Regions from separate parts of the Streptomyces sp. NPDC001941 genome, predicted to be linked through region 3. Evidence: riboswitches for the same ligand, from Rfam matches in the RefSeq annotation. Region 3 holds a riboswitch; each other region holds the start of a gene.

Region 1 (7,157 bases), on a different contig from region 3:
TGCGGGCGGTGACGTCCTGCTCGTCGATGAAGGCCAGGCCGTTGGGCGTGGCGATCACGCCGACGTCCCAGCCACGCTCCCGGGCGGCGGTGATCAGGGCGGCGACGTCGACGGCGACTCCGGCCGCGCACACCACCACGTACAGGAAGGGCCGCCCGCGCCCGTGAGGCTCCTGAGGGAAGGGCTGCCCGCTGTCGTGGGGAAAGGGCTGCCCGTTCTCGTCGCTCATCGTCCAGCTCCCGTCGCGTCCGCGTGCCCGCTCCTGCCCGGAAGACCGGATGACCGGTGCGTTCCCTGGTCGGGATCCTAGGGCCTTCGTTCGGATCGGGCCGGGCGGCCGCGCTCCCCGCCCCGTGCGACGATCGGTGGGTGAGTGAACCGAACGACCTCGACTTCCGCCGTGCCGACGCCGCTGACCTGGGGTTCCTGGTCGAGTTGCGGGACGGCGCCGCGCGCTGGATGGCGGAGCGGGGCATCACCGGACAGTGGCAGCCCGGGGAGCTGGGCGAGGACCACTTCCGGCGGGTGCTCGGGCACGGCGAGATCTGGATCGCCCGGGACGGCTCCCGGGCGGTCGGCGCGTGGGAGCTGTGGTGGAGCGACGAGGCCGCCTGGGGCGCGCGCCCACCGGTGGCCGGCTACGTGCACCGGCTGATGGTGGACCGGCGCACCGCCCGGCCCGGCACCGGAAGCGCCCTGCTGCGGGCCGCCGAGGAACGGGTGGCGCGGGCCGGGCGCGAACTGGTGCGCCTGGACTGCCTCGCGGACAACGAGCGGCTCAACTCCTACTACCTGCGCGCCGGTTACCGGGCGGTGGGCACGATGGAGGGCAAGCCGCAGCCCGGCGGCGTGCGCAAGTCGTACACGCTGATGGAGAAGCGGGTGCTTCCGGAAGGGAGTTGAGCCCGGTCGGGGCTCCCCCTGGGCCTCAGACCGCCCGCGCCGTCTTCAGTACGTGTCCGCGCACGCCCTGCCGCTCGGTCCAGGACCGCAGGGCGGTGACCCCGGCCGCGTCGAGCAGGTCCGGGTCGACGGTGGTGCGGACCTCGTGCGGCACCCCCGAGTCGAGCAGCAGCCGGAGCGAACGGGCCGCCGGGAACGCGCTGTTGGGGGTCGCGGTCACCTTCTCGTACGCCTCCGGGTGCGCCTTCACGTCAAAGCCGACCCAGTCGAGCAGCCCCTCCCCCAGGAGCTGCCCGAACCGGCGGGGGTAGGCGCCGCCGGTGTGCAGGCCCACGGCGAAGCCGAGGGCACGCGCCTGGCGCACGGCGTCGGCGAGCCCGGCCTGGAGGAGGGGTTCGCCGCCGGAGAAGACGACGCCGTCCAACAGGCCCCGGCGCCGGGCCAGATGGACCGTCACGGCGCCCCAGGACACGGCGGCGGGCACGCGCGGGTCGAGGAGTTCCGGGTTGTGGCAGTAGCCGCAGCGCCACGGGCAACCCTGGCAGAACACGGTGGCGACCAGGCGGCCCGGCCAGTCGCAGGTGGACAGCCGGGCCCAGCCGCCGATCCGGATCACGCGGGCGCTCCGGCCCGCTCCAGGAACGGCACGCGCTCCTCGTGCTCGCCGCGCTTGCCGATGTTGAAGGAGGACACCGGCCGGTGGTAGCCCATCACCCGCGTCCACACCTCGCACGGGGAGCCGCAGGTGGGGCAGTGGGGGTGCTCGCCCGCCAGGTAGCCGTGGTCGGCGCAGATGGAGAACGTGGGGGTGACCGTGAGGTAGGGCAGCGAGAAGCGCTCCAGGGAGCGTCGCACCAGCTCGCGGCAGGCCTCGGCGCTGGAGACGCGCTCGGAGAGGTAGAGGTGCAGCACGGTGCCGCCGGTGTACTTGCCCTGGAGTTCGTCCTGGCGCTCCAGCGCCTCGAACGGGTCGTCGGTCCAACCGACGGGCAGCTGGCTGGAGTTGGTGTAGTAGGGGTTGGCGTCGGTGCCGGCCTGGAGGATGCCGGGGTGGCGGCGGCGGTCCTCCTTGGCGAACCGGTAGGTGGTGCCCTCGGCGGGGGTGGCCTCCAGGTTGTAGAGGTGGCCGGTGCGCTCCTGGAACTCGACCATGCGGGCGCGGACGTGGTCGAGGAGGCGGACGGTGAGCGCGTGGCCCTCGTCGGTGGTGAGGTCGTGGGCGTCGCCGGTGAAGTTGCGGACCATCTCGTTGACGCCGTTGACGCCGATGGTGGAGAAGTGGTTGCGCAGGGTCCCCAGGTAGCGCTTGGTGTACGGGTAGAGGCCGTCGTCGATGAGGTCCTGGACCTTGACGCGCTTGATCTCCAGGCTCTCCACGGCGAGTTCGAGGAGCCGGTCGAGGGCGGCGAGGAGGGCGGGCTCGTCGCCCGGGTGCAGATGGCCCAGGCGGGCGCAGTTGACGGTGACGACGCCGAGCGATCCGGTCTGCTCGGCGCTGCCGAACAGTCCGTTGCCGCGCTTGAGCAGTTCGGTGAGGTCCAGCTGCAGGCGGCAGCACATCGAGCGGATCATGCCGGGGCTGAGCTCGGAGTTGATGAAGTTCTGGAAGTACGGCAGGCCGTACTTGGCGGTCATCTCGAACAGCCGCCGCGCGTTGTCGCTCTCCCACGGGAAGTCGCGGGTGATGTTGTAGGTGGGGATGGGGAAGGTGAAGACGCGGCCCCGGGCGTCGCCGCGGGTCATCACCTCGATGTAGGCGCGGTTGATCAGGTCCATCTCGGCCTGGAGCTCGCCGTAGGTGAAGTCCGCCTCCTCGCCGCCGATGACGGGGACCTGTGCGCGCAGGTCCTCGGGGCAGGTCCAGTCGAAGGTGAGGTTGGTGAACGGGGTCTGGGTGCCCCAGCGGGAGGGCACGTTGAGGTTGTGCACCATCTCCTGCACGCACTGGTGGACCTGTGCGTACGTCATGGCGTCCTTGCGGACGAACGGCGCCATGTAGGTGTCGAAGGAGCTGAACGCCTGGGCGCCGGCCCACTCGTTCTGCAGGGTGCCGAGGAAGTTGACGATCTGTCCGGCGGCGGAGGCGAAGTGCCTGGGCGGCGCGGAGTCGATCTGGCCGGGGACTCCGTTGAAGCCCTCGGTGAGCAGGGTGCGCAGGGACCAGCCCGCGCAGTAGCCGGAGAGCATGTCCAGGTCGTGGATGTGCAGGTCGCCCTCGCGGTGGGCGCGGCCGACGGCGGGCGGGTAGACCTCGTCGAGCCAGTAGTTGGCGATCATCTTGCCCGCCGAGTTGAGGACGAGGCCGCCGAGCGAGTAGCCCTGGTTGGCGTTGGCGTTCACCCGCCAGTCGGTGCGGTCCAGGTACTCGGTCACCGCTGCCACGGCGTCGATCTTGGTCACGTCGGCCCTCCCACGAGGCGTCCGGGGTGTGTCCTCCCCGGAGGTGTACGCGGGGAGGGCGTCGGCAGGTATCGGACTCGGGCCGCGGGTGCGGCCCCTACCGTTGCGGGGCAGTCCCGGCATCCGACCGGGTTCCCTGTTGCCTCGTCGGGGCGCTGCGCGCGCCGCCCGACGAACCGACGCCCGTCACACTACATCTGGTGCCATGTCCGACATGCCGACCGAAGATGTTGTGTGACTTCGGTCCATCAGGTCGGGACTTAGGGCCGGGACCAGGGTCAGTCGTCGGGCTCGGTCGCGCCGTCGGGCTCGGTCCCGTCGCGCGGTACGGTCCCGTCGCGCGGTACGGTCCCGTCGCCCGGGCGGTCAGCTCGTACGGGTGAAGAGGCGCCCCGCCAGGTCGACCCCGGTCACCCGCCCCGCCGCGTCCCGGGTGAAGAACCCCCGCTGCCCCTTCAGCCCGCCCTCGGTGATCACGTACTCGTCCCCCGCCTCGTCGCCGCCGCCCTCGGCGGGCAGGAAGCCCATCGGCTCGGCCGCGTAGTCCGGCGGCATCTCGGCGTCGGAGGCGGAGCGGACCTCGGGCTTGATGCCCACGGCGAGGGTGAGGCGCGCGCCGTCGGTGGCGATGTCGAGGTTCATCACGTCGTTCTGGTAGCGCCCGGCGACCTCGCGGGAGCGCGCGTCGTCGTACGCGACGGGCTCGGGGTCGCGCTCGACCAAGCCCAGGTAGTGCTCCAGGGCCCAGCGGACCACGGACTGGTTGAACGGGTAGCCCTCGGGGCCCGCGTTGGACAGGGACACCACCGCGAAGTTCCGCTCGGGAACGATCAGGAGTTCGGCGAACTGACCGTTGCCGGAGCCTCCGTGACTGATCGTCAGGACACCGTCGATCCACTTGAGGAACCAGCAGATGCCGAAGCCGTCGCCGAGGGTGCTGGCCCGCAGTTCCACGGTCTGCTCCCGCATGGCGCGCACCGACTCGGCGGGCAGGACTCCCTCGCCGTCGGCGAGGTGGAACTCGGCCCAGCTCAGCAGGTCCTCGACGGTGGAGATGCCACCGCCACCGGGGTTGTTGGCGCGCGAGGTGCCCCGGAAGGCCTTCCACGGGGTGGCCGCCCGCAGCCTCCCCTCCTCGTCCCGGACGTGCCCGACGGCGTACTTGCGGGTGATGACGTCGTCGAGGTCGAAGAAGGTGCTGCTCAGACCGGCGGGTTCCAGGACGAGCGAGGTCACGGCCCGCTCGTAGGGCAGGCCGGTCACGTTCTCGATGACGCGGCCCGCGAGGTTGTAGCCGGCCTGGCTGTAGGAGGCGCGCTCACCGGGGGCGGCGATGACCTCCAGGCGGTCCATCTGCTCGACGAACCCGGCGAGGGTCTCGTTGTCCTCGTCGGGGATCAGGTTCCAGTCGAGTCCCCCGGTGTGGTTGAGCAGCTGCAGGACGGTGATGCGGTCGGCGGCCTTCTCGTCGGCCAGCTTGAGGTCGGGGACGTAGCGGCGCACCGGGGCGCCGAGGTCGACCCTGCCCTCGGCGGCGAGGCGCACCAGGGCGGTGGCGGTGAAGGGCTTGGTGGTGGAGGCGACGGGGAAGAGCGTGCGCTCGTCCATGGGCAGCCCGTCCACCAGGGCGGTCGTGCCGTGCGAGGCGTACACCCGCTGCCCGTCGACGAGTACGCCGACCGCCGCTCCCGGCAGGCCGAACTCCTCGGCCGCCGCCTTCACGAAGTCCCGCAGCTCCTGCGCCATGACGTTCCCCTCTCGTCCCGAATCCTTGAGAAAACCGTGGGGGCCAGGACCCCCGAGCACTTGAACTAAGTGCAAGACAGAAGTTACGGCATCACTTGAACTAAGTGCAAGCATCGGGCGCCCATGGGATGCGGATCGGCGTACGGCTCAAGGCCTAGGGTCGAGGCCATGGCAACCCCTGAACTCGGCGGCGGCCCCGCCGGCACCCTCTTCTGCGGCCTGGAGCTCGCCGCCCGCATCGAGCGCGCGGAGACCGGGCTGATCACCGCGGGCGCCCGCGCCGCACTGGCCCGGCTGGGCCCGGACGCGGGATTCGTCACTCCGCTCGCGGGCGGCGCCGCCTGCCGCGCGGACGAGCACTCCCCGCTGAACAAGGTGGTCGGACTCGGCTTCGCCGGAGCGCCCTCCGAAGCGGAACTCGACGCGGTGGAACGGCGGTTCGCCGCGCTCGGCACCCCGGTCCAGGTGGAGCTCGCGCACGTCGCGGACCCGGCCGTGGGCGAGTTGCTGACCGGCCGCGGCTACCGCCTGGCCGGCTTCGAGAACCTCCTGGGCCGCGAGGTCACCGCACGGGACCGCGCGGCGACCGTCCCGGACGTCGAGGTCGGCGAGTCCGGGGACGAGGAGTTCGAGGCGTGGCTGGACACCGTGGTGGACGGGTTCGCGCACCCGGACACCCAGGGCGTCGCCTCGCACGAGGAGTTCCCCCGCGACGTGGTGGAGACCTCGGTGCGCGACATGAGCGCCGCCGCCGGGATGCGCCGCTACCTGGCGCGGGTCGACGGCGTGGTGGCCGGCGCGGCGAGCATGCGGGTGGTCGACGGCCTGGCGCAGCTGACCGGGGCGGCGACCCTGCCCGCGTACCGCCGGCGCGGCGTCCAGGCCGCACTCCTGACGGCCCGTCTGGACCGGGCGGCCGAGGAGAGGGCGGACCTGGCGGTCATCACGACGCAGCCGGCCTCCACGTCCCAGCACAACGCCCAGCGGCGCGGGTTCTCGCTGCTCTACACGCGGGCGGTGCTGGTGCGCTGACGCGCACGGCCCGTACGCGTACTCCGTACCGGAACCCGTGCCTCAACCCCAGGGTTGATCCACTCCACCCGGCGTACACCCCTGGTTGACCCTCGACCTCAACCCGCCACCCGACGCCGCGCACGCCCCCGGGCGCCTAGATTGCGGTGCGTGGCCACGGGGGACGGGAGACCGGGTCGCACCGCGTCACGGGGGCTGTGGCCCTCCGTCGTGTACGGACGACGGGGAGCGCGGCAGGCGCAGGGCACACACGTGCCCTCGGTGCGTCCCGCACCGTGGCTCCGGCACCGGGCGGCATCGACCGCCCGGGCCGGGGCCGCCACCACGACGAGCGCTTCCCCCGCACCCGCGGCGCCCCCGCACGTGACCGCGCGGGACTCGGCCCCGGTCGCGCGCGGTCACCCCGCCGGGCGGCTCCCGCCACGAGGGGCCGCCCGGCTCCCCGTACCGGCCCATGACCCGGATCTCCCTGCGCACCGAACGCCTCACCTCCGGCCACGCCCGGTCCGCCCGCGAGGCCCGCGCCTCACCCCCGGCCGCCCACCGCCACCAGGACCACCCGCGCGCCCTCGCCCACGGTGCGCCAGCGGTGTCGGACGCCGCCGGCCAGGTAGACCGTGTCGCCCGGCCCCAGCCGCAGGACCTTCCCCTCGGCCTCGACCTCCACCGCGCCGTCCGCCACGTACATCAGCTCGTCGCCGGGGTGGACGAACTCGCGGTCCGCCTCGTGCGCCCCGGTGAACTCCAGCGCGTGCAGGTCGTGGAAGCCGCGCACCAGCGGGCGCACCCCGGACGCCGGTTCCAGGCCGGCCCGCTCGTCCGCGCGCACCACGTCGACCGGCCGGGCGCGCGCGTCGGCGGCCGCCAGCAGGTCCACCGCCGTGGTCTCCAGGGCGTCCGCGACGCGCTGCAGCGAGCGCATGCTGGGGCGGGCCCGCTCGTTCTCGATCTGGCTGAGGAAGGGCACCGACAGGCCGCTGCGCTCCGCCACCGCCGCCAGCGTCAGGTCCAGGGCCCGGCGCCTGCGGCGCACCGCCGCCCCCAGGCCCGCGCCCGCCTCACCCGTACCGCCGTCA
Region 2 (7,157 bases), on a different contig from region 3:
CGCCGCCGCGTCGATCGGCAGCATCAGGAGGAAGCCGGGCTGCCGTCGGCCGCGGGACCGGCGACCTCGTGCCCCTCGCCGTCCGCCGGGCCGGCCAGCGCCCGCGCCTCGCCCTGGCGGCGGCCGCGCCGCAGCCCGAAGTAGTAGGCGAGGACGCCCGCGCCGAGCGCGGCCTGGAGGGCAAACAGCGCCGACTCGATCTCGCCGGACGGCGGTTCGTACAGCGGCGAGAACCAGGGCTCGTAGTCCGGCTCCAGCTCGGTGATGGCCGTCTCCGCCTGCGCGTCGGCGCCGGCGAACGGCTCCTCCTTGTGGTCGCCCAGGCCCAGCGCCAGCGGCAGCACCGCCAGCGCGGCCACGACCAGGAGCAGCAGCGTGTTGATCTTCGCGTTGCGGCTCACCGGGCCACCGCCTCGGGCTCGGCGGGAGCGCCCTTGCGGCCCGCACCGGTCAGCAGCACGCCGAGCCGGGTCAGTTCGCCCTTGCTCGACTGCACCAGCAGCCGCATCACCAGGACGGTGAGCAGGCCCTCGCTCACGGCCAGCGGGATCTGGGTGAGCGCGAAGATCGACCCGAACTTGCCCAGCGAGCCCAGGAAACCGCCGGCCGGGTCGGGGAACGCCAGCGCCAGCTGCACGCTGGTGACGCAGTACGTGGACAGGTCCGCGACGAACGCGCCGAAGAACACCGTCACCATCAGCGGCACGTCGAACCGCCGCAGCAGCCGGTACACGCCGTAGCCGGCCCAGGGCCCCACGATCGCCATCGAGAAGGCGTTGGCGCCCAGCGTGGTCAGCCCGCCGTGCGCCAGCAGCAGCGCCTGGAACAGCAGGGTCACCGTGCCGAGCACCGCCATGATCGGCGGCCGGAACAGGATCGCGCCGAGCCCCGTCCCGGTCGGGTGCGAACAACTACCCGTCACCGAGGGAATCTTGAGCGCGGAGAGGACGAAGGTGAAGGCGCCCGAGGCGCCGAGCAGCAGGGTGGACTCCGGGTTCGCCCGGACCTCGCGGGTCAGGTTCCGCACGCCGTGGACGACGAACGGCGCGGCGGCGGCGCCCCAGGCGGCCGCGTGCAACGGGGGCAGGTAGCCCTCGGCTATATGCATGGGTGAGTGAGACCTCTCCAGCACCTCGTGGATGGACAACGCGCCCTGGCCGGTCTCCTGGCTGACGGTGTTTCCGCCCGGCTCCGCCTTCCCAAACGCCCCGGGCGGTCACCCGGGGCGATCCAGTGGCTCCCCGCGAGGGGGGATGGAGCCGGACCTCCCGATCACAGTGGCGAGGGCCGCACCGGTACTCCACCGGTTTCCCGTACACCAAGGCCCTGTGACACTAGTGCTCCCACCAGGCACATCACAACCCGCGCCGCTCCGGGCGCGGGTCGTGACCGCGTCCCGGGCCTCACGCCTTGCGGTAGTCGTACGCCTCCGTCGCCGCCGCCCCGACCGCCGCCAGGTCCGCGCCCGCCGACGCCGCGACCACCGCCGCGACCGCGCCCTCCACCAGCGGCGCGTCCACCAGCCGGGTCGATCCGGGCAGTTCGTCCCCGTCGGCGAGCAGCGCCTTCACGGTGAGGACCGCGCTGCCCAGGTCCACCAGCACCGCCACCCCGGCGCCCCGGTCCACCTCGGCCGCGGCCCGCGCGATCAGCTCCGCGCTGGTGCCGAGCCCGCCGTCCGCGGTGCCGCCCGCCGCCGCCACGGGCACCTCCGCGGCGCCGCCCGCCAGACCCCTGGCCAGCTCCGCGACGGCCGTCGCGACGGCGGCGCTGTGCGAGACGAGGACGATGCCCACCGGGTTCACGCGGCCTCCCCGGCGGTCCCGGCCAGCGCGGCGAGGAGCAGCGCGGCGGAGGTGGCCCCCGGGTCCTGGTGCCCGACGCTGCGCTCGCCCAGGTAACTCGCCCTGCCCTTGCGGGCCCGCAGCGGCACGGTGTCCGCCGCGCCCCGCCCGGCCGCGCCGGCCGCCGCGGCGAACGACTCGCCCAGCGCCTCGGCCGCCGGACCCAGCGCGTCCAGCATCGTCTTGTCCCCGGGCGCGGCGCCGCCCAGCTGGGCCACCGCGGCCACCCCGGCGGCGAACGCGGCCGCCAGCGCGGTGCGGTCCACCTCGGCCGCCTCGCCCAGCTCCTTGCCGGTGCGGCGCAGCAGCGTCCCGTACAGCGGACCCGACGCACCGCCCACCGTCGAGATCAACTCCCGCCCGGCCAGGGTGAGCACGGCCCCGGGCGTCGCGGGCTCCTCCCGCGCGAGCACGTCCGCCACGGCGGCGAACCCGCGCCGCAGGTTGCTGCCGTGGTCGGCGTCGCCGATCGCCGAGTCGAGCTCGGTCAGCCGGTCGGCCTCCCGGTCCACCGACGCGGCGACGGCGGTCAGCCAGCGGCGGAAGAAGTCCGCGTCCAGCACTGTCACTTCGGGCACTCCCACGATCCGCTCCGTTCCCCGTCCCGTCTTCCCGTCTCTTCCCGCCCTCAGCAGCCCCACCGCAGCGCGGGCGTGCGCACCGGCGCGTCCCACAGCCGCAGCAGCTCCTCGTCCACCGCGCACAGCGTCACCGAGCAGCCCGCCATGTCCAGCGAGGTCACGTAGTTGCCGACGAGGGTACGGGCGACGGGCACCCCGCGCTCGGTCAGCACCCGCTGCACCTCGGCGTTGAACCCGTACAACTCCAGTAGCGGCGTGCCGCCCATGCCGTTCACCAGGGCCAGCACCGGGCCGTCCGGGCGCAGGTCGTCGAGGACCGCGTCCACGGCGAAGTCGGCGATCTCGCGGGAGGTCATCATGGCCCGCCGCTCCCGGCCGGGCTCGCCGTGGATGCCGATGCCCAGCTCCAGTTCGCCCGCGGGCAGGTCGAAGGTGGGGCTGCCCTTGGCGGGCGTGGTGCAGGCGCCGAGCGCCACGCCGAAGCTGCGGGTGCGCTCGTTGACCCGCCGGGCGACCGCCTCGACCCGCTCCAGCGGCGCGCCCTCCTCGGCCGCGGCGCCCGCCAGCTTCTCCACGAACAGGGTGCCGCCGGTGCCGCGCCGGCCCGCCGTGTACAGGCTGTCGGCCACCGCCACGTCGTCGTCCACCAGGACCCGGGCGACCCGGACGCCCTCGTCCTCGGCGAGTTCGGCCGCCATGTCGAAGTTCAGCACGTCCCCGGTGTAGTTCTTCACCACGAACAGCACCCCCGCGCCGCTGTCCACCGCCGCGGCGGCCCGCACCATCTGGTCGGGCACCGGCGAGGTGAACACCTCACCGGGGCAGGCGGCCGACAGCATGCCGGGACCCACGAACCCGCCGTGCAGCGGCTCGTGCCCGGACCCGCCCCCCGACACCAGGGCCACCTTCCCGGCCACCGGGGCGTCCCGGCGGACCACCACCCGGCGCTCCACGTCCACCGTCAGCTCGGGGTGCGCGGCGGCCATCCCGCGCAGCGCGTCCGCGACGACGGTCTCCGGCACGTTGATGAGCATCTTCACGGAGTACCTCCAGGTGAGTGACTGCCCGCCCCGCTCACCATAGTTCGTCCCCCCGCGATCCCCCCGCGTTCCCCGGGCGGGATCCGGCCCCGGGCGTCCCGGCGGGCCCTTCCGTGCTCTGGCCTGTCCGGCCCGCTTCCGGTACGAGTGGGACACCCATCCGGCAAAGGGGGACCCGTGCACCGTTCGACCCTGTCCTCGGGCATCCAACTGGCCCACGCCGCCAAGGCGTTGTACGAGCGCGGCTGGATGCCCGGCACCTCGGGCAACCTCTCGGTGCGGCTGCCCGAGCCCGGCGGCCTCGCGCTGATCACCGCGGGCGGCCGGGACAAGGGCGAGCTCACCGTCCAGGACATGGTCGAGATCAGCGTCGCCACCGGCGTCCTGGCCCGCCCGGCCCGGCTCGGCGCGTCCCCGGAGTCGGTGCTGCACGCCGCGCTGTACCGGACGACCACCGCGGGCGCGGTGATCCACGCCCACTGCCCGTACGCCACCGCCGCGGCCACCCTCACGGCGCGCGGCCGGAAGGCCGCCGAGCCCCGCCACCTGCGCCTGGAGCGCTTCGAGTTGCTCAAGGGCCTGGGCACCGGCGACCCGGACCGGGTCGACGTGCCGGTGCTCGCCAACCACGCCGACGTGGAGCGCGTCGCCGACGACGTCGAGGACCTGCTCGACACCGCCGACGACCCGCCCCCGGTCCTGCTCATCGCCGACCACGGGGCGCTGGCCTGGGGCGCGGACCTGGCCCGCGCCCGCGACCACCTCGAACGCCTGGAGTCCCTCTGCCAGTTGGCCCTGCTGACGCGCGGCGCCGGGCCCGCCCTCGACGGGCCCGCCACCGGTAGTGACTAGCGCTTGGCGAACGAGGACCGCGCCCCGTCCAGGGTCGCGTCCACGCGCGCCTTCTGGCCGCTCGTGAACATGAACATCGCCGCGTCGTCGGTGTAGTCCATGTAGTTCATGAACATGTCCCCGTTCGGCCCGTTGTTGCAGCTCAGCTTGGGGAAGGTGGGCTTGCCGCCGTTGGGCCCGCCCTGGTTGGGGGTGTCCGCGACGTGGTCCGTGCCGCTGCAGCCGGTGCCGTCGTCGCCCCAGATGTGGAACAGGTTCAGCCAGTGCCCGATCTCGTGGGTCGCGGTGCGGCCCCCGTCGAACGGCGCCGCCGCCGTGCCCGTGGTGCCGAACCCGGAGTGCAGGATCACCACGCCGTCGGTCTCCGCGGGCCCGCCGGGGAACTGCGCGTAGCCCAGCAGACCGCCGCCCAGCGGGCACACCCACATGTTGAGGTACCGGTCCGCGGGCCAGGCGTCGTGCCCGCCGGTCGCCGCGGACTTCACCGCGTCGTCCGCGCCGAAGCCCGCCGTCTGCGTCTCGGTCCTGGTGATCCCGCTCGTCGGCTGCCCGTCCGGGTCGGTCGAGGCCAGCTCGAACTCCACCAGGCAGTCGGCCACCCGGTCCTGCCAGACCGCGGGCACCTGCGACACGTCCGGGTTGAGCGCGCGGAAGTCCCGGTTGAGGACGTCGATCTGGCTGGCGACCTGGGCGTCGTCGACGTTCTGCTCGGCGGTGTTCCAGACGACGTGGACGACCACCGGGATGCGGATGACGCCAGTGCGCTCCGGCTCCTCCTGCCCGGTCTCGTACCGGAACGCCCGGTTCTCCACCGCGGCGCGTGCGGCTGAGTACCCGGAGACGGTGCTGAGCAGCCTGCGGTGGACCTCCATGGTCCCGCAGTCGCGCCTGGTGGGCGTCCCTGCGGATGCCGAACGGTCCTGGGGCTCCTGGGAATCGGGCACGCTGCGCCTCCTCGCTTCGCCGCGGAGTGCGGCCGTGGACGGTGAACGCGGGCCCGGTAGGGATACAGTAGTCGCCCGGCCCCGCGAACGTGACCCGTGTCACAGTATTCGGGGCAAGTGCCACGACGGATTCCGTATGGGACCGGCGCGTCCGGGTACCGGCACCCGTTTCGGCACGGGCCAGGAGAGGCCGGGAGAGGGAGGACGGGCATGGCGCAGGAGCGACCCGGGCTGCCCGAGGGGCTGTTCCGGCACTGGGTGCACTCGTTCGAGGAGGACACCGGGGACGTGCGCGTCTACCGGCCCGCCGACTACCCCTTCCCGCCCGCCCGCGGACGGCGCGGCCTGCGGCTCGCTCCCGACGGGACGTTCACCGACCACCCGCTGGGCCGCGGTGACGCGCCGGACGCGGTGCCGGGCCGCTGGCAGGAGGCGGCGGGCGGGCGGCTCGCCGTGACGTTCGCCGACCCCGGCCGCCCGGACCGCACCCTGGAGGTCGTGGAGGTCGGCGACGAGGTGCTCAAGGTCCGTACCGTCTGAAAGGCCCTCGTGTACCGGGCGACCGGCCCGGTACGCGCGAAGGCCGCCGGTCGCGCCACCGGCGGCCCCTCGCGTACGTGCCTGCGTCCCTCAGTGCGCCGCCACCGCGGACTCGGCGGCCTCGCGCGAGCGCACGCGTCCGGGCTCCACCACCCGCTCCGCGAGCGCGCCGAAGACCAGGCCGAACGAGGACCACAGCAGCGCCTGGATGCCGAACGACGCGAGCCGGAAGCGCCACAGCGTGTCCGGCGGGAAGTCCTTGGGCAGCTCGTTCACCACCGGCAGGAACGCCATCGCCACCGCGATCACCACCACGAACGCGGCCACCGCCGCGATCGAGGCGTTCCAGTTGCCCCACCGCGGGGCGAGCCGGCGCCCGAGCAGCGTCGCGCCGAGCGCGAGCAGCACGGACAGGGCGATCATCAGGAAGAACAGCGTGGTGCGTTTGGCCAGGGTGTCCGGGTCGCCCACGGCGGGCGGGTTCGCCGGGTACTTCAGCGACGGCACGAAGTACACCGTGACGTACGCCGCGAGCGCGACCAGAGCGGCCGTGGCCCGCGCCCCGAAGCGGCCGATCCGGCCCAGGGCGAAGCAGAACGCGAGCGCGGCGATGCCGCCGACCGCGGTGCCGAAGACCAGGACCGCGGTGGCCAGCCCCGCGGTGGACTGCATCGAACGGCTGACCAGCTCGACGCCGTGCTCGTGCGCCCCGGCGTGGGCGTCCTCGAAGGCGATCGCCGCGTCGACCGGCGGCTCGCCTATCCAGCGGGCCAGCCCGAAGGCGAGCAGGCCGGCCACCAGGCCCGCCAGCATGCCGCGCACGAGCAGCGCCCGTACGGAGACGGAGTTCATGAAGGTGTTCCCTGCTTTCCGGTCGCGTCGCTCAGTGGCAGGGGAAGCCCAGCAGGTGGCGGCCGTCGTGCACCCACTCGTGGATCCCCTCACCGGAGAACACGGAGAAGACGCCCTGTTCGGCGCCGACGAAGTAGAGCAGGACGAGCATGAGCAGCCCGAAGAACGCCGCCCAGGGCAGGATCGCCCTGACCGGCAGCTTCACGGGGGCGACGGGGATCGAACTGGGTGCCGGGGCAAGGGTGTCGGCCATGGCGGTACCTCCTCGGGAACACGCGTCCCGCTACGGTGGAGCACGCGACGACGGCGTACGGGTCTGACTCACCGGCGGCCCCTCCCGTACGGGAGGACCTGCCGGACCCACAGTGGCGCGACCGTGCCGGAGTTGCACCGGACTTCCGAAGGGCGCCGTCGTCCTGTCTGTGTTCGGTTTCGAGAAGACGGTAGCGGCCTGGCGCATTCACGCCAACTGTGTCGTGCGCCACGGGCGGTAGCATCCGCCGG
Region 3 (7,157 bases):
CCGTAGTCGGCGTCGAAGAGCCACTTGAAGATGGCGGTCGCGACGATGATGGGCATGCCCCAGCTCGCCACGAGCACGATGTTGATGAGGACCTTGACCCAGCCGGAGACGCGCTGCAGCAGCAGCGCGATCAGCATGCCGAGGACCATGGTCAGGACCACCGCGCCGACCGCGAAGACCACGGTGCGCAGGGTGACGGTCCAGAACTCGGCGTCGCCCAGGATGTTCGAGAAGTTGTCGAAGCCGATCCACTCGGCGGGCTGGAAGCCCCAGAGCTGCGGCTGGCCGAACTTCTGGAAGGCCAGGGTGACCAGGCGGACGACGGGGTAGCCGAGGACCAGCAGCAGGATCAGCAGGCAGGGGGCGAGCAGCAGCCAGGGCACTCCCCCGCCGTCGGTCGTTCGCTTCTTGCCGGGACGGCCCTGGGAGTCCTTCCCCGTGCCCGATGGTGGCGATTGCCGCGTCGGCGGCACCTTCGCGGTCTTTGTGTCTGCGGCACTCATCCCGTGCTCCCCTGCGGTCCCTCTCCTGCTTACGGGCGGCAGGGCCCCGTCGACTCGGCGACGGGGCCCTGCCCATAGGTCACTTGGTGTTGATGACCTTGTCGATGGCGGCGTCCGCTTCCTTCGCGGCGGCCTCCACCGTCTTCTTGCCGGTGCCGATCTGGATGAGCATCGTCTTCAGGGTCTGGGCCTTCTCGACCTGGCCCCAGCCGGGGGCGGTCGGGACGAACCAGGAGGACTCGGCCGCGGTGGCCGGGACCTGGGTCTTCGGGTCGGACTTCAGCGGGGCGAGGTCCGCCTTGTTGTTGGGCAGGTTGCCCTTGGCGACGAGGCCCTTCTGGCCGTCCTTGCCCGTGAAGGCGGCGATCCACTCGGCCGCGACGCCCTGCGCCTTGGACTTGACCGGGATGGCCAGGTCCGAGCCACCGAGGAAGACCGGGAGGTTCTTGCCGGACGGGCCGGGCATCACGAAGTTCTCGAGCTTGTCGCCGAGCTTGCCGACCTTGTCGTTCTTCGGGTCGGCGGAGGTGGCGCCCTCCCAGGCGGCGGCGAACATGGTGGCCGCGTTGCCCTGGCCGAAGACGACCGGACGGTCGGACTCGTCCTTGGTCTTGTCACCGTGCATGTACTTGTCGATGACCGACTTGTACTCGTTGAGGCCCTTGAGGGACTCGGGGGAGGAGAGGTTGGCCTTCCACTGGTCGCCGTCCTGCTTGGCGATCGAGCCGCCCTCGCCGTAGACGAACGACATCGCGGCGTACCAGTCCGGCGAGGGCTGGTACCAGGAGCTGAACTTGGCGCCCTTCTTGGCCTGGATCTTGTCGAGCGCGGAGGTCAGCTCGGCCCAGGTCTTGGGGGCGGCGGTGACGCCGGCCTCGGCGGCGATGTCCTTGCGCCAGGTGCCCACGCGGCCACCGGCGTAGTAGGGGACGCCGTAGGTCTTGCCGTTGTAGGTGACGGAGTCCTTGAGGGCGTCCAGCCACTTGTCCGAGTTGTCGTACTTGGACGGGTCGACCTCGGCGAAGGCGCCCTTGGCCATGTAGCCGATCATCTCGGAGTTGCCCATCTCGACGACGTCGGGGGCCTTGTCCGTGGCGAGGACGGCGTCGAGCTTGGTGTTCTTGTCCGGCCAGCCGTAGTACTCGTGCTTGATCTTGATGCCGGGGTGCTTCTTGGTCACCGCGTCGTCGGCCGCCTTGACCAGGTCCGGCCAGTTGTTCTGCGCGTCGACCGTCAGCCAGACGGTGAGCTCCTTGGCGTCGCCGCCGGCGCTGTCACCACCCTTGTCCGAGCCTCCACAGGCCGCAATGCTGACCATCATGCCCGCGACGCCGATCGCCGCGATGAGCTTGCGCTTCACGCCACCCTCCTCAGGGATGCCTGCAACCCCCCGCCCACCGCCAAGACATACGCCGAGAACAGCTCGTGGTACTGCTCGTGGGGCTGGGACCTGGTCTTTAATGGTTTAGACCAGTACCCGGAGCTTGGCCTAGACCTTTAGGGGTGTCAAGGGTGTATAAGAAGGGCAGTCGTGTCCGTTATCGGACCGACACCTGAGGAGGGGCGACGACCCGTGACCGGACCGTGCCACCATGTGAGCCGCGACAGACGGAGGAGCCGGTGACGGCAGCAGCACAGGAGTCGGGAAGGCGGGTTATGGCCACGGACGGGGGCGGCACGGAGACCGAGGGCGGGGCTGCCACCCGTACCGCGCGCGTGCCCAAGTACTACCGCCTCAAGCGGCACTTGCTCGACATGACAGAGACGCTACCGCCCGGCACCCCGGTGCCCCCGGAGCGCACCCTGGCCGCCGAGTTCGACACCTCCCGCACCACGGTGCGCCAGGCCCTGCAGGAGCTGGTCGTCGAGGGCCGCCTGGAGCGCATCCAGGGCAAGGGCACCTTCGTGGCCAAGCCCAAGGTCTCCCAGGCGCTCCAACTGACCTCGTACACCGAGGACATGCGCGCCCAGGGCCTCGAACCCACCTCCCAGCTCCTGGACATCGGGTACGTCACGGCCGACGACACCCTCGCCGGACTGCTGGACATCACCCCCGGCGGGCGCGTGCTGCGCATCGAGCGGCTGCGGCTGGCCAGCGGCGAGCCGATGGCCATCGAGACCACCCACCTGTCGGCCAAGCGCTTCCCCGCGCTGCGCCGCTCGCTGGTCAAGTACACGTCCCTCTACACCGCCCTCGCCGAGGTGTACGACGTGCACCTGGCCGAGGCCGAGGAGACCATCGAGACGTCCCTGGCCACCCCGCGCGAGGCCGGCCTGCTCGGTACGGACGTGGGCCTGCCGATGCTGATGCTCTCCCGGCACTCGCTGGACGCCCAGGGCGAGCCGGTGGAGTGGGTGCGCTCGGTGTACCGCGGCGACCGCTACAAGTTCGTCGCGCGCCTGCGCCGCCCCACCGACTGATCCTTCCGGTTGCTCCCGGTTCATCACCCTGCGGAGTGCCGCGTGTCCCGTCCGTTATGCGGACGGGGGTTCCATGGAGCGGACCCGTCCCCTAGATTTCCCGCACATTACGCAGGTGATCAGCGAGGGGACGGAGTCACCGCATGCCACAGGAGAAACAACCGACCGTCACACCACTGAGGGTGGTGGTGGGGCTCTGCCTGGTCGCGCCGTTCGTCGCGATGCTCTGGGTCGGCAGTTACGCGAAGACGGACCCGGCCTTCATCGGGATCCCGTTCTTCTACTGGTACCAGATGCTCTGGGTGCTGGTCTCGACCGTGCTCACGATGGTCGCCTACCAGCTGTGGAAGCGTGACCAGCGCGCCCGTCAGGGAGGTGCGTCGCGGTGAAGGACGGCGTGAACGGCGTGGCACTCGCCGTCTTCATCTTCTTCTTCCTGGCCGTCACGGTCATGGGCTTCCTGGCCGCGCGCTGGCGCAAGGCCGAGAACGAGAGCCTCGACGAGTGGGGCCTGGGCGGCCGGTCCTTCGGCACCTGGGTCACCTGGTTCCTGCTGGGCGGCGACCTCTACACCGCGTACACCTTCGTCGCCGTCCCGGCGGCGATCTACGCGGCGGGCGCGGCGGGCTTCTTCGCCGTCCCGTACACCATCCTGGTCTACCCGCTGATCTTCACCTTCCTGCCCCGGCTCTGGTCTGTGTCGCACAAGCACGGGTACGTGACCACCTCGGACTTCGTGCGCGGGCGCTTCGGCTCCAAGGGCCTGTCCCTGGCCGTCGCGGTCACCGGCATCCTCGCCACCATGCCCTACATCGCGCTCCAGCTGGTCGGCATCCAGGCCGTCCTGGACGTGATGGGCGTCGGCGGCGGCGAGGACACCAACTGGTTCGTCAAGGACCTGCCGCTGCTCATCGCCTTCGGCGTCCTCGCGGCCTACACCTACTCCTCGGGCCTGCGCGCCCCGGCGCTGATCGCGTTCGTCAAGGACACGCTGATCTACATCGTGATCGCGGTCGCGATCATCTACATCCCGATCAAGCTCGGCGGCTTCGACGACATCTTCGCCAAGGCGGGCGAGGCGTTCGCCCAGACCAACCCGGCCACCGGCAAGCCGCGCGGCGCGCTGGCACCCGGCGAGGCGGGCCAGTGGACGTACGCCACGCTGGCGCTCGGCTCGGCGCTCGCGCTCTTCATGTACCCGCACTCGATCACCGCGACCCTGTCCTCGCGCAGCCGCGAGGTCATCCGGCGCAACACCACGATCCTGCCGCTGTACTCGCTGATGCTGGGCCTGCTGGCGCTGCTGGGGTTCATGGCGATCGCGGCCGGGATCAAGGTGCAGAACGGCCAGCTGGCGATCCCGCAGCTGTTCGAGACGATGTTCCCCGACTGGTTCGCGGGCGTGGCCTTCGCCGCCATCGGCATCGGCGCGCTGGTCCCGGCGGCCATCATGTCCATCGCCGCGGCCAACCTCTTCACCCGCAACATCTACAAGGACTTCATCAGGCCCGACGCCACCCCGGCCCAGGAGACCAAGGTCTCCAAGCTGGTCTCGCTGCTCGTGAAGGTCGGCGCCCTGGTCTTCGTCCTCACCATGGACAAGACCGTCGCCATCAACTTCCAGCTGCTCGGCGGCATCTGGATCCTGCAGACCTTCCCGGCCCTGGTCGGCGGCCTGTTCACCCGCTGGTTCCACCGCTGGGCGCTGCTCGCCGGCTGGGCCGTCGGCATGGTCTACGGCACGCTCGCCGCGTACGGCGTGGCCTCCCCCACCCAGAAGCACTTCGGCGGCTCCTCCGCCGAGATCCCCGGCATCGGCGAGATCGGCTACATCGGCCTCACCGCCTTCGTGCTCAACGTGGTGGTCACCGTCGTCCTCACCTTCGTCCTGAAGGCCGCCAAGGCCCCCGAGGGCGTCGACGAGACCTCCCCGGAGGACTACACGGCGGACGCCGGAGACCCCGGCGTGCAGACCGAACTGCCCCCGGCCACGGCGGGCTCCTCGCACTGACGAACGACGGCGGACGAACCGTTCGCGTAGTCGCGCGCTGACGGCGCGACACAACATATGGGGGGTGCCGCAGACGGCGCCCCCCACATGTATGCTCGTGCTCGCTGTCGCCGCAGGGGAATCCGGTTCGAATCCGGAACTGTCCCGCAACGGTGTGTCCCGTACCCATTTGTACGACGACGAGTCCGAGGACCTGCCGGCAGCGCACCCGGTCCGACCGGCCCGGGTGCCGACGACGTCCGGGCCTCGCGGAGTGGGCCGGTGGACGCGGCGCACGGCCCTGCCCTCGCACGCGTACGCCACCCCCCGCGCCGGCCCCGAGCCGAGCGAGGGAGAGCCCCCACGTGACCATCGCGCCCGCCGATCCGGCTTCAGAGATCGCCGCCGCCGACGCCGACGCCCCCGGCACGGCGCTGCTGCGCACCCTGACCGAACTCACCGCGGACCTCCCCGACGCCGACCCCGGCCGCGTCGCCGCCGCCGCGCTGCGCGGCCGCAGCGCCCGCGCCGACGAGGCGGAGCTGCGCGAGCTCGCGACCGAGGCCGCCGCGGGCCTGATCTCCGAGGACCCGGCCTACTCCAGGCTCGCCGCCCGGCTGCTCACCCGCACCATCGCCGAGGAGGCCGCGACCCAGGGCTCGACCGGCTTCACCGCCTCCGTCGAGGTCGGCCACCGCGAGGGCCTGATCGCGGACCGCACCGCCGACTTCGTCCGGCTGCACTCGGCCCGGCTGGACGCGCTGGTCGACCGCGCCGCCGACGACCGCTTCGGCTACTTCGGCCTGCGCACCCTGTACTCGCGCTACCTGCTGCGCCACCCGATCACCCGCAAGGTCATCGAGACCCCGCAGCACTTCATGCTCCGGGTGGCCTGCGGCCTGGCCGAGAACGAGACCACCCGCGCCGTGGACGAGGTCTCCGCGCTCTACGGCCTGATGAGCCGCCTGGACTACCTGCCGTCCTCCCCCACGCTCTTCAACTCCGGCACCCGCCACCCGCAGATGTCGTCCTGCTACCTGCTCGACTCGCCGCTGGACGAGCTGGACTCCATCTACGACCGCTACCACCAGGTGGCGCGCCTGTCGAAGCACGCCGGCGGCATCGGCCTCTCCTACTCCCGCATCCGTGCCCGCGGCTCGCTCATCCGCGGCACCAACGGCCACTCCAACGGCATCGTGCCGTTCCTGAAGACGCTGGACGCCTCGGTCGCCGCGGTGAACCAGGGCGGCCGCCGCAAGGGCGCCGCCGCCGTCTACCTGGAGACCTGGCACGCGGACATCGAGGAGTTCCTGGAGCTCCGCGACAACACGGGCGAGGACCAGCGCCGCACGCACAACCTCAACCTGGCGCACTGGGTGCCGGACGAGTTCATGCGCCGCGTCAACGCGGACGCCGACTGGTCGCTGTTCTCCCCCGCCGACGTGCCCGAGCTGGTGGACCTGTGGGGCGACGACTTCGACGCCGCCTACCGCGCCGCCGAGGCCAGGGGCCTGGCCCGCAAGACGATGCCCGCCCGTGAGCTGTACGGCCGCATGATGCGCACCCTGGCGCAGACCGGCCAGGGCTGGATGACCTTCAAGGACGCCTCCAACCGCACCGCCAACCAGACGGCGGAGCCGGGCACGGTCGTCCACTCCTCCAACCTGTGCACCGAGATCATCGAGGTCACCAACGACGACGAGACCGCCGTCTGCAACCTCGGCTCGGTCAACCTGGGCGCCTTCGTCAGCGGTGGCGACATCGACTGGGAGCGCCTGGACGAGACGGTCCGCACCGCCGTCACCTTCCTCGACCGGGTCGTCGACATCAACTTCTACCCGACCGAGCAGGCCGGCAACTCCAACGCCCGCTGGCGCCCGGTGGGCCTGGGCGCGATGGGCCTGCAGGACGTCTTCTTCCAGCTGAAGCTGCCGTTCGACTCCCCCGAGGCGCGCGCGCTCTCCACCCGCATCGCCGAGCGGATCATGCTGGCCGCCTACGAGGCCTCCGCCGACCTGGCCGAGCGCAACGGCCCGGTGCCGGCCTGGGAGAAGACCCGCGCCGCCCGCGGCGTGCTGCACCCCGACCACTACGACGTCGAGCTGAGCTGGCCCGAGCGCTGGGACGCCCTGCGCGCCCGGGTCGCGAAGACCGGCATGCGCAACTCGCTGCTGCTCGCCATCGCCCCGACCGCGACGATCGCCTCGATCGCGGGCGTGTACGAGTGCATCGAGCCGCAGGTC

Evidence for each region. Region 3 has a riboswitch for cobalamin ahead of ABT160_RS07155 (ribonucleoside-diphosphate reductase subunit alpha). Riboswitches for the same ligand answer to the same signal wherever they lie in the genome.
Region 1: another riboswitch for cobalamin. It lies ahead of ABT160_RS34125 (ribonucleoside triphosphate reductase); the one in region 3 lies ahead of ABT160_RS07155 (ribonucleoside-diphosphate reductase subunit alpha).
Region 2: another riboswitch for cobalamin. It lies ahead of ABT160_RS14380 (energy-coupling factor ABC transporter permease); the one in region 3 lies ahead of ABT160_RS07155 (ribonucleoside-diphosphate reductase subunit alpha).

The regions. Positions count from the first base shown of each region.
Region 1 is NZ_JBEOYE010000070.1:31,762-38,918, reverse strand. It holds gene ABT160_RS34140 (flavoprotein) at 1-229, opposite strand, end outside; gene ABT160_RS34135 (GNAT family N-acetyltransferase) at 370-903, shown strand; gene ABT160_RS34130 (anaerobic ribonucleoside-triphosphate reductase activating protein) at 929-1,519, opposite strand; gene ABT160_RS34125 (ribonucleoside triphosphate reductase) at 1,516-3,303, opposite strand; cobalamin riboswitch at 3,350-3,499, opposite strand; gene ABT160_RS34120 (serine hydrolase domain-containing protein) at 3,670-5,049, opposite strand; gene ABT160_RS34115 (GNAT family N-acetyltransferase) at 5,218-6,081, shown strand; gene ABT160_RS34110 (helix-turn-helix domain-containing protein) at 6,608-7,157, opposite strand, start outside.
Region 2 is NZ_JBEOYE010000016.1:65,110-72,266, forward strand. It holds gene cbiQ (cobalt ECF transporter T component CbiQ) at 1-24, opposite strand, end outside; gene ABT160_RS14375 (energy-coupling factor ABC transporter substrate-binding protein) at 24-401, opposite strand; gene ABT160_RS14380 (energy-coupling factor ABC transporter permease) at 398-1,108, opposite strand; cobalamin riboswitch at 1,139-1,338, opposite strand; gene ABT160_RS14385 (PTS-dependent dihydroxyacetone kinase phosphotransferase subunit DhaM) at 1,404-1,805, opposite strand; gene dhaL (dihydroxyacetone kinase subunit DhaL) at 1,802-2,407, opposite strand; gene dhaK (dihydroxyacetone kinase subunit DhaK) at 2,473-3,465, opposite strand; gene mtnB (methylthioribulose 1-phosphate dehydratase) at 3,643-4,317, shown strand; gene ABT160_RS14405 (zinc metalloprotease) at 4,314-5,261, opposite strand; gene ABT160_RS14410 (hypothetical protein) at 5,472-5,801, shown strand; gene ABT160_RS14415 (CbtA family protein) at 5,892-6,653, opposite strand; gene ABT160_RS14420 (CbtB domain-containing protein) at 6,685-6,906, opposite strand.
Region 3 is NZ_JBEOYE010000005.1:205,337-212,493, reverse strand. It holds gene ABT160_RS07180 (carbohydrate ABC transporter permease) at 1-503, opposite strand, end outside; gene ABT160_RS07175 (extracellular solute-binding protein) at 583-1,863, opposite strand; gene ABT160_RS07170 (GntR family transcriptional regulator) at 2,160-2,924, shown strand; gene ABT160_RS07165 (DUF3311 domain-containing protein) at 3,068-3,313, shown strand; gene mctP (monocarboxylate uptake permease MctP) at 3,310-4,935, shown strand; cobalamin riboswitch at 5,027-5,150, shown strand; gene ABT160_RS07155 (ribonucleoside-diphosphate reductase subunit alpha) at 5,280-7,157, shown strand, end outside.